2 regions of the Marinobacter sp. PE14 genome follow, and region 2 is predicted to be linked to the other one. Evidence: riboswitches for the same ligand, from Rfam matches in the RefSeq annotation. Region 2 holds a riboswitch; the other holds the start of a gene.
What was found. Region 2 has a riboswitch for glycine ahead of ACWJ62_RS06170 (trimeric intracellular cation channel family protein). Riboswitches for the same ligand answer to the same signal wherever they lie in the genome.
Positions count from the first base shown of each region.

Region 1: linked by a shared signal. The riboswitch ahead of ACWJ62_RS15335 (D-amino acid dehydrogenase) and the one ahead of ACWJ62_RS06170 (trimeric intracellular cation channel family protein) in region 2 are both predicted to bind glycine.

Region 1 covers NZ_JBQXNY010000004.1:386,884-392,270, forward strand. The annotation lists gene ACWJ62_RS15325 (DUF3336 domain-containing protein) at 1-647, opposite strand, end outside; gene ACWJ62_RS15330 (hypothetical protein) at 739-2,556, opposite strand; glycine riboswitch at 3,131-3,223, shown strand; gene ACWJ62_RS15335 (D-amino acid dehydrogenase) at 3,387-4,607, shown strand; gene ACWJ62_RS15340 (FGGY-family carbohydrate kinase) at 4,588-5,387, opposite strand, start outside.
Region 2 covers NZ_JBQXNY010000002.1:56,884-62,270, forward strand. The annotation lists gene ACWJ62_RS06150 (monooxygenase) at 3-305, opposite strand; gene ACWJ62_RS06155 (DMT family transporter) at 377-1,291, opposite strand; gene ACWJ62_RS06160 (hypothetical protein) at 1,350-1,679, opposite strand; gene ACWJ62_RS06165 (LysR family transcriptional regulator) at 1,861-2,754, shown strand; gene ACWJ62_RS06170 (trimeric intracellular cation channel family protein) at 2,814-3,431, opposite strand; glycine riboswitch at 3,454-3,552, opposite strand; glycine riboswitch at 3,554-3,639, opposite strand; gene gdhA (NADP-specific glutamate dehydrogenase) at 3,675-5,021, opposite strand; gene rnk (nucleoside diphosphate kinase regulator) at 5,035-5,387, opposite strand, start outside.

The sequences.
Region 1 (5,387 bases), on a different contig from region 2:
AGCCAGCGGAAGGCGTTCAGGTGAATGCGTTCCGGATGGTTAAAGAACTCTGCCAGTTCCTTGTCGTCCCGTGTGCAGATGGCACCCGCCACGATGGCACCCATGCTGGAGCCGGCCATGACATCCGGCAGCAGATCCTGCCGCCAGAGCGCCCGGGTAACACCGATATGGTAAATACCGAAGGCCGCGCCACCGCTGAGCATAAGGGCTGGCCGACCATAGACCCGCTCGGCGTCCCGGAACATTTTCAATTTTCGGGCGGTTGTCACTTCCGGAATAGGGTGGTCGCAAATGAATTCCATGGACGTCTCGACGGCATCCAGGAATTCACCCACCAAGCGGTTGGTGCCGCTGCGAGCCACCGTGTATAGGTCGGGATTGGATAATTCGCCCAGGTGACGGTAGAGGCTTTCCTGAAGTATCCGTATTAATCGACGTGTGTCGCCATTTTGCCGGCAATGGTCCATGAGGCCCATGTGCTTGCGCATCAGGCTTTCATGCAGCATCCCGGTTTCTTCCTGCTCGCGCCAGTCCAGCAGGCCGTCCAGATCGTCGAGCGCGGTAGCGGCCTCGCACCACTGCTCGTAGTCTTGGGCCTGTTCCAGTTTATGCTGGAGCTGTTTGCGGGTCTTCGAGGCGTGTTTCATGCCTTTTACCTTAACTCATCCTGGCGGGCAAAAAGAAACCCCCGCCGGAGCAGGGGTCGCTTTCTGAAACAGGTTTCAGCCTGGTGGGTTGTCAGATCGCCACGGGATCCTGGATAACCGTATGGATAAACTGAATCACGCTGCGAGTATCCTCCGCCTGTTTGACGAAAGCCTCGATATTGCTGCCGGTGTAGCTATCGCTGCCAAGCACACGAATCCAGAGGTCATCTGTTTTGTCTGTGTAGGCGCAGCTGAGGTTGTCTGGCTGGCGTTCCACGTAACTTACGTTGACTCCCGAGTAGATCGATTCGGTTGAATGGTTGAAGTTGCTGTAGTCAACATAGCCGTTGACAAGACGCTTGGCTCCGCATTCTGAGGCATTGCCCTGGCATGCTTGGGTACCGTGCTTGAGAAACAGCAGGCCTTCATCGGCCAGTACCTGATCCGGCAACTCAATGGCGATTTGTTTGGTAACCCAGTTGCCTTCGTCCATGACTTCGATAGTGCCTTCCAGCTTGCCCCAGCGCATCAGCGCCCAGTACATCGCCAGGCCGGCCAGAGGGGAGTCGACAGTCTGATAGTGACTGAGATTACCGGTACCGTCGTCGACGCCGTAGGCTAGCCGACCAGAAAGGTCCAGCTTGAGGCCAACGGAGGCATTGATGGAGTTCATCACGTCGTTGAGGGTTCGATCCAGTACCCGTGGATTGCTGAGGGCAACCCGGGCCACGTTCAGGCGTCCCAGTTCCAACTCGATGACGTCATCCTCAAATCCGGCCACTATGATGCATTCTCCGGTTTCGTCCAGTTCCATGGGAACAAAGCCCCCGTTCACCGAGATCGGCTGTGGGCAATTGTTTTCGTCAAGGACGGGTACGCCATTTTCATCCCGCTCCAGCTGCCAGAGATCGCCGAATACCTCGCCTTTGTAGGTGAATTCAACGCCCTCGTTCAGTCCAAGCACTGTGTTCAGGAAAACCAGGCCATCTACGGTCAGTGGCACGCCCTTGTTGGATGCGCCGCCGAGGAATGCCGCCGCAGCATGCATCAGGTCAAAGCTGTTGGGAGGGAGGGTTTCCAGCGGGGTTTCAGGCATGTCCTGAATGACATCATGGGTAAAGACGATGGTCCGTCTGGCATCGTCGGCATGCGTTGTGAAGCCGGCAATGTTTTCACCGTAGTAGTCTTCCATGTCGAATATACGGCTCCACGCATTGGCAACTCGATCTTCGTACAGGCAGCTCGAGCCTGAATCGATGTACTGAACATAGGAAACAAACTGGGTGACGTAATCGGTCATCCGGTTATGCGTCATGTTCGAAAGATCTGCGTACCCTTCGTGCAGGCTCACACCAGCCGTACGGCCGGGGGTTCCGTCGCGCAGATAGGAAAGGTCGCCCAGTTCGAGGTCATCGCGGATTTCCTTCCATTCCGGCGGAACCACCTGGCCGCCTTCGCGGCCCTCGGGGCCATAACCCGCGATGCGTCCTTCCTTGAGGAGTGCGTGATAGAGCGCAAGATTTTCCCGGGGTGAGTCTATGGTCTTCTCAACCAGTTCTCCATCAACTTCCGTGATCATTACCAGTCTCCCGGCGGGGTCGGTTTTGATCGCAGTTGAGGCGTTGATGTTGTCGATCGCCTCGGCCAGTGCCCTGGCAAAAACCTTTGGATTCTGGGTAACGGTCCTGATCATGTTCAGGCGCCCGATTTCCAGCTCAATGGTATAGGCTTCATAGCCTTCTACTACCGTACAGGCAAAGTCCAGCTCGGAGTCATCGAACTCTTCAACGACCATCGGTACGGTGTCGTGTTCAGTGCCATCGGGCCAGGTTACGGTTTCGGATGCGATCGGTTGGACGCAGCCATTGCCGTCCAATACCGGCACACCGTATTCGTCACGTACCACCATCCAGAGATCGCCGTACAGGTTTTTCGGATCTGTCGGAACGTCGTTGAGTCCCAGTGCGGAGTTTACAAATACGACGGAATCAATCGTTAAAGGTACTTCTTTACCAGTTGCCGCGCCCAGGAAAGAGGCCGCACTGTCGAGTACTTTTTCAGAAATTTCCGGTTCCTCCGTCGAGGGGGTTGTACCTGGACTGGTGCTTGAACTTGAATTTGAGCTTGATCCATTGAGATCGCACCCACTCATGAAGGCCATTGAGGCCACTAGTGCTGGTGTTACCAGGTTCTTTAATTGTTTTTTAGGAAACATAAACAAACTCCTGAAAGCATGCGCCGGAGACGGCAACGGAAAATCCGGACAGAACGTGATCGCCGGATAACAGCCTGGTGGAGCGCCCATGTCGCTGCGGCTACCTCAGACGATCTGGTTCTGTACATATAAGCGTAGTATATGTCTGGTGCTGGATTGTCTGACATTGATCAACTTTTCGTCACATTTCCGAGAAAGCAGCAGTAGTTTCATGCCCCCCGGTTATTTGCTATGTTTGCTAATGCTGATTGGCGATTATTACCAATCAGACATGTCTGCGGGAGAGACTGAATCCCCTGCGATCAGCGCCGAAGGAGCAACTGCCCCGGAAACTCTCAGGCAAAAGGACCGCTGACATGAATACTTTCCGAAGAGTTGTCGACAATCGCGTCAGTCGGCACACCGAAGGAGCAAGCGGCCGGTTTCGCTGAAACGGCCCGTGAATCTCTCAGGTCCCGTGACGGAAGGGGTGCTTTCTGCCATTTCGAGCAGAGAGGAAACCCTGGGCGCTCACGGAGTTTGGAATGAAGCGAATCGCAGTAATTGGCGGTGGTATCACCGGTATTACCACGGCCTATACTCTCGCCAAGCGCGGGCTAGATGTTACGGTTTACGAAAAGCACCGCTATGCGGCGATGGAAACGTCGTTTGCCAATGGTGGACAGCTCTCCGCCTCTAACGCCGAAGTCTGGAACAACTGGCAGACTGTTGTGAAAGGCATCAAGTGGATGTCCCGCCGGGACGCGCCACTGTTGGTCAACCCGAAGCCTTCCTGGCACAAGCTGAGCTGGTTTGCCGAGTTCATGGCCGCCATTCCCCAGTACGAGAAAAACACCACGGAAACCGCGCGTTTGGCCATTGCTGCCCGCGATCACCTGTTTGCCTGGGCGCAGGAAGAGGGCATCGATTTCGATTTGAAGAAGCAGGGCATCCTGCACATCTACCGGGACAAAGCCGGGTTTGACCACGCTGAAAAGGTATCGCGCCTGCTGGCCGCTGGCGGCCTTGAACGCCGTTCGGTGACTCCGGAAGAAATGAAGGCCATCGAACCGACGCTGGCAGGCAACTATTACGGCGGCTTTTTCACCGAGAGCGATTCCACTGGTGATATTCACAAGTTCACTAACGGCCTGGCCGATGCCATTCAGAGGCTTGGTGTTAAAACCTGCTACGGCCAAACGGTTACTGAACTGAGCGCAGACGAGCGCAATGCCTGGGTCACCGCGCACGATGGCGAAGAACAAACCCGCGATACCTTTGATGGCGTGGTGATTTGTGCGGGTGTTGGCAGTCGCGGGTTGGCTAAAAAGCTGGGTGACCGGGTGAATATCTACCCGGTGAAGGGCTACTCCATTACCGTGGAGCTGGACGACGAGGCCTCACAGAAAGCCGCTCCAACGGTCAGCCTGCTGGATGATGCCACCAAGATCGTAACCAGTCGCCTTGGCGATGGCCGTTTCCGGGTTGCCGGTACCGCCGAGTTCAGCGGCTACAACCGCGATATCAAGGATGACCGGATTCGCCCGCTAACCCGTTGGGTTGAGCAGTGCTTCCCCGGTGTCTGCACTCGCAAGGTCGTTCCTTGGGCAGGATTGCGCCCGATGCTTCCGAACATGATGCCAAGGGTTGGGCCCGGTCGCCTGCCGACCGTATTCTACAACACCGGTCACGGTCACTTGGGCTGGACGCTTTCTGCGATTACCGCTGAGTTGGTCGCGGAGAGTGTTACCGGGGATAGCCGGTAATCTCCCGGATTTTCCGGTACAGGGGTTGCAGCTGGGGGTACATCTTCAGATAAACCTCGGAATACAGCCGTTGGTAAAGAGCCCGGGTTTCATCGTTGGGATGAAAGACGTCGCCAACCCGGGTCATCTTCGCCACGGCTGTGTCGAAATCCGGATGCAGCCCTAGCCCTACAGCCGCATCGATGGCGGCGCCTAGCCCGGAGGTCTCATAGGTGTGAGGCCTCTCGGCCGGTAATCCGAACACATCCGCGGTTAGCTGCATGGCGGCATCACTCTGGGAGCCGCCGCCCGCTACTCGCAATTTCCTGATCTTCACGCCGCTTCGCTTTTCGATTTTTTCCTTTCCTTCCCGGAGCGCGTAGGCAAGACCCTCCAGAATCGCACGATAAATATGGGAACGGGTGTGAACGTCTCCGAACCCGATGATCGAACCCTTGGCTTCCGGCCCCGGTTGGCGTACGCCGGGTGACCAGTAGGGCTGCAGCATCAGGCCCATTGATCCGGGTGGCACCGCCTGAACCAGTTCATCGAACAGCGCTTCCGGCTCGATACCTCGTTCCTCGGCAAGTTTCTGTTCCCTTAGCCCGAACTCCCGCTTGAACCAGCTCACCATCCAGAAACCCCGGTAGATCATCACCTCCGTCGAGTAGTGACCGGGTAATGCAGACGGATAGGGCGGCATCAGCCGGATCGGCTCTACGTAACGCTGGCTGGTGGTGTTGATGGTGGCGGTGGTGCCATAGCTCATGCAGCCGACCTCTGGCGTCAGCCCGCCGGAGC
Region 2 (5,387 bases):
ATTCAAACCGGACCGTGATCAATCGCAGACAACCGCTCGTTCACCTGAAACACTTTACCATTCACTTTCGGCACACCGAATTCCTTCAGCCGGGCCGTGTGCTTTTCCAGATACGCCCTTGCACTGCTTTCATCTTCGAAGAGATAGACGCCGCCTGCCTCGCGGGTGTCGCGGTTTTCTGTCCATATTTTCCAGAGGAACCCCGGCTCCCTAGCAATAGACTCGGCAAGCTCAGCCATCGCACTTGCCATCTCATCGCCAAACGGGCCGTCGTAAGGAAAATCCACCTGAAGCAGAGTTCTCATCGTCTATGTCCTCCTGAGCTCATCGAAGCATCATCATCGCTGTAACCCACATTAATGCAAGCGGGCATCATTTACTGTTCCGGAAGCCAGTTTCCGGATGTTGTCTCAGCTGCCGGACGCCGGTTCAGCAGCAACGCCTGCGCAATGCCCGCCAGAATGATGAGGGCGCAACCGGCCAGCTGGAGGCTATTCAGGCTCTGGTCAAACAGTACCCAGGCAAGCGCAACAACGGTAATGGGTTCCAGATAAGCCAGGGTGCCGAACGTGGCCGCGGGCAGGGACCTCAGGGCAACCACGGCCAGCAGGATGGCCAGGAAACCCGGCAGAACACCGGCAGCAATCAACCACCCCCACTGCGTCCCTGAAATGGCTTCGCCTTCCAGCAGCATCAGAGGCAACATGCACAAAGCACCCGCGAGCATCTGGTAACCACTGCGACTGAAAACATGAACACGGTCATCAATGGAGCGATTGGCTAACATAAACGCCGAGTAACAGACCATGGCGCAGAACGCATAGGCCAAACCGATAGCTTCCTCTGCCCGCCCACTCAGGTTGAAGTTGAACTCCATCATCATGGCGAAGCCCAGCAGCGCGAATCCCACCAATCCAACACTGGCCGAGGTGAGGCGCTCCCCGAGAAAGAAATGAGCCGCCACGGACGCCGTCACCGGTGCCAGATAAAGCACCATAACGGCGTTCGCCATATTGGTGTAATCCATCGCCAGGATGTAAAACATCACGAAACCGGCCAGGAAAGCACCTGTTACCAATACCTTCGTACCGGGCCACATAAAGATTTTGCTGTGTTGCCTGGTTGCCAGCAGATAAACCGCCACCAAAACGGCCCCAATGAAGAGCCGATAGAAGGTAACCGCCTCGGCCCCCACACCCGCATAGACCGAAATGGCACCGATCGTTCCCATAAAAATGGCCGAGAACGCTGCGGACGCTATAAAGACACCAGACCCCGATACTGAATTCATACTACCTCTCTTGTGAAGGGCTTCGAGCTTGTCAGTTCGAAGCCCTTTTTTCCTTTCCTTATGAGCTCGTAACCGCTTCTTTTCGGGCTTTTAATGCCTCGATGGCATCGACCGTCAGCGGGAGCTGGCTGGCCCAAAGAATATCCTCACATTTATGGCCGATAACCCGTTCTACTTTGTTGCCGTGGGCCAACAGTGGCAGTATGTGGCGACGGAAAAACCATCGACGCTTGCATAACCACCACCCTCTGTCTAACGCCCTCAATAACTTATTGGGCGGTGTCGCCGGCATATAAAACATCAGCTCCGGTGGCTCTGGAGGTAGTTCCAATTGACTCGCTTTCTCCCAAGCCTGGAGGGCTTTTTCGATTGGGTTTATTTCGTTCATCGCATGCCTCCGCTTTCATTTTGCTGTTTGGCAAAATTACCCATGCAACTAGTAAGCAATCGTGCCAAGTGATCATTCAGTGCGAGGGTCGCGACCTCTTTTGTTAGCTTGCTACTTCCAGTTGGATCAATCAAACAAAAAGTTTTAGACTGACCGTTCATTTTTATTGAAAGGTGAGCCAATGGAAAGGCAGTCGAGCAGGAACTTGAATCGCGCCGCATTGCCGCTTCTCGACAGCGAGGTGTTGCGAACCTTTGTAACCATCGCTGAATGCGGCAGTTTTACCCGGGCTGCCGAAAAACTATTCCGCACGCCCTCGGCATTGAGCATGCAAATCAAACGCCTGGAGGCCATGCTTGAACAAGCGCTGTTTGTTCGCGAGGCGCGATCCGTGCGACTCAATGCGGAGGGTGAAATGCTCTTGGGCTACAGTCGACGCCTCCTCAAGCTCAACGCCGAAGCCGTTTCAAAATTTTTGGCCCCCACCCTGGAAGGACGCGTAGGCGTGGGAATCACTGACGCGGTAGCAGAACATATCCTACCCAATGTTTTGGCTCAGTTTGCCAGGTCATACCCTGCTGTTCAGGTCGACGTTGCGGTAGGCCATAGCATGGATTTAATCCCAAAACTTGATAAGGGAGAGCTTGATCTCGCCCTCGTGATGGGCGGAGAACCCGGTTCCGCAACACGAGGTGAGGCGATTCTCACCGAACCTCTGGTATGGGTGGGTCGCGAGGATGGCGATGCAGTCCTACGGTCACCACTACCAGTCACTCTGGCGAAACATGGGTGTACATGGCGAAAGATCGCTCTGGATGCTCTGAATAATGCTGGAATCGACTATCGAATCGCCTACGCCTGCGATCACTGCGCAAGCCAGGAGGCAGCCATGATGGCGGACCTCGCCATTACAGCGTTTCCGAAGCGATTGATTCGACCACCTTTCACACGTCTTACTCATGAATCACTGCCACCATTGGCAGATTATCAAGTGATGCTGGTAAAGCGTCCGGGCCGGGACAACGCCAGCGACGTTCTGGCCGAGCACATTACACAAGGGTTTCGCGAGAGATAATTACAAGCCCGCCCATACCTAATTACTCCATTTTTTGCACACAAGAAGCCGAGGTCCCATCACTCCCAGCGGGCCTGGGAATAGCTGAACACTGGCAGCGACAAACGCCAGCGAATGGCGGCCATACGGAGCAGGAGACCCAAGCTGAATGCGGCAAGTAGGGTCACGCTCTCATTCACTCCCTGACGAAGCAGGGTCAGGTACAGAAAAGCGACCACCAGTGAAACACTGGCGTATAGTTCATGACGCAATACCTGTGGGGTCCGGTTGCACATGATGTCGCGGATGATACCGCCAAAAATGCCGGTGGTGATGCCGGCCATCACAACAACGACCGTGTCATAGCCCAGCTCAAGGGCAACATTGCAACCAATAACCGTGAAGGCCGCGAGGCCTAAGGCATCCAGCACCAGAAACAGCTGATGAAGGTGGCGCATAAAGCGGGCGATCACGATCGTTACCAGTCCGCCCGTGATGGTCATGTAGATATAGCGTGGGTGCTGGGTCCAGGTAACAGGAAAATTACCCAGGAGAATGTCCCGGACAGTTCCGCCACCCAAGGCAGTGAAAAACGCAATAACGGCGACACCAAAGAGATCCATATTTCTCCGCCCGGCGGCGAGTGCGCCCGACATGGCCTCGGCGGTAATGGCAATCATATATATAGAGATGAGCACAGAGGACTCCTGAGTTTCTGCGGCCTCTCCCCCTGTCCCTGATACCTGAGAGTTTACAGAGCCCGGCTCTGCTTGCCCCTTCGGTGGACTGCGTTGGCAGTCGCTCTCCAGACGGCTTTGAACGGTGCCTCGCAGTACCTTTGCCTGAGCGTTTATGGGAGTTTGCGCCTTCGGCGGGGCCAGGGGCCCTCTCTCCTGCGAGAACACATGAGTATAAAAACTTAAGAAGCTGGCGCGCAGGTGTTAAATCACCCCAAACGCCAACATCGCATCAGCCACACGGCAGAACCCTGTTGTGTTTGCGCCAAACACATAGTCTCCTGGCCGGCCGTATTCTTCCGCGGTTTCAAAACAGGAGCGGTGAATTTCGGTCATGATGTCCTTCAGGCGCTGCTCGCTGTAATCAAAACTCCAGGAATCCCGGGAGGCGTTCTGTTGCATTTCCAGAGCACTGGTTGCGACGCCACCGGCATTGGCGGCTTTTGCAGGACCAAACAGGATGCCAGCCTCGCGGAATAACTTCACTGCATCGGGCATGCACGGCATATTGGCACCCTCGGCGACGGCCAGGACGCCATTACGAATCAACGCTTTCGCGTCTGAGTTTGTCAGTTCGTTCTGTGTTGCGCATGGAAGGGCCACTTTGCAGGGCACCTCCCAAATAGATGCTCCGGAAACAAAATCACTGCCATTCTGACGACGAGCCGCATAATCACTGATTCGACCACGTTCGGTTTCCTTGATCTGCCGAACCAGCGCAACGTCGATGCCGGCCGGGTCATAAACGTAACCACTCGAATCGGAACAGGCGACCACCTTGCCTCCGAACTGCTGGACCTTTTCCATCGCGTAGATTGCAACGTTTCCGGAACCGGAGACCACCACGTCTTTGTCCTCAAGGTCTACACCCTGAGCCGCCAGCATCTCACGGACAAAATACACCGTCCCGTACCCCGTCGCTTCCTTGCGGACGCGGGCGCCGCCCCATCCAAGCCCCTTCCCGGTCAGCACTCCGGATTCATACCGATTGGTAAGGCGTTTGTATTGGCCGAACAGGAAACCAAGCTCCCTGGCTCCAACGCCGATATCGCCTGCTGGCACGTCGGTATACTCACCAATGTGCCGATAAAGTTCGGTCATAAAGGATTGGCAAAACCGCATGATCTCGTTGTCAGATCGCCCTTTGGGGTCAAAGTCCGAACCACCTTTGCCTCCGCCAATCGGCATGCCGGTCAGGGAATTCTTGAATATCTGCTCGAAACCGAGAAACTTCACCACGCCCAGATTCACGGAAGGGTGAAATCGCAAGCCCCCTTTGTAGGGTCCAAGAGCCGAGTTAAATTCAACCCTGAATCCACGGTTGATCTGCACTGCCCCGGAGTCATCCACCCACGGCACCCGGAAAATGATTTGCCGCTCGGGTTCACAAATGCGCTCAAGCAGCTTCGCTTCCTTGTACTCGGGATGTTTCTCGATGACTGGCGATAGTGATTCCAGGACCTCCAACACTGCTTGGTGAAACTCAGGTTCCGCTGGATTTCTAAGGACGATCTGCTCGTACAGCTCGCCAAGGGTGCCTGTTTGATTCATGCGTTTTCCTTGTTCAGTTTGCTTGAGTTACTTCAATGATTTTCAGACGAAGCTGCTTCTTGCCGGCGAATGGCCAATCAATACGGTCCCCTACCCTAAGACCCAGGAGGGCGGCACCCGCTGGAGCCAGAACGGACACACATTCCTCGTCTGCCTCTCGCTGACTCGGGTAAACGAGCCTCATCGTGTACTCCGCGTCGTTACTTTCATTTTTAAAATGGACCAAGGAGTTCATGGTGACGGTGCCGGTAGGCAGATTCGCGGCATCAACCAGAGTTGCTCTATCAAGCTCGAGCGCAAGCGCCTGGGCAGCTTCATTGCCATGTGACTGTTTCTCCAACATGGCGGATAAACGATCAAAATCCT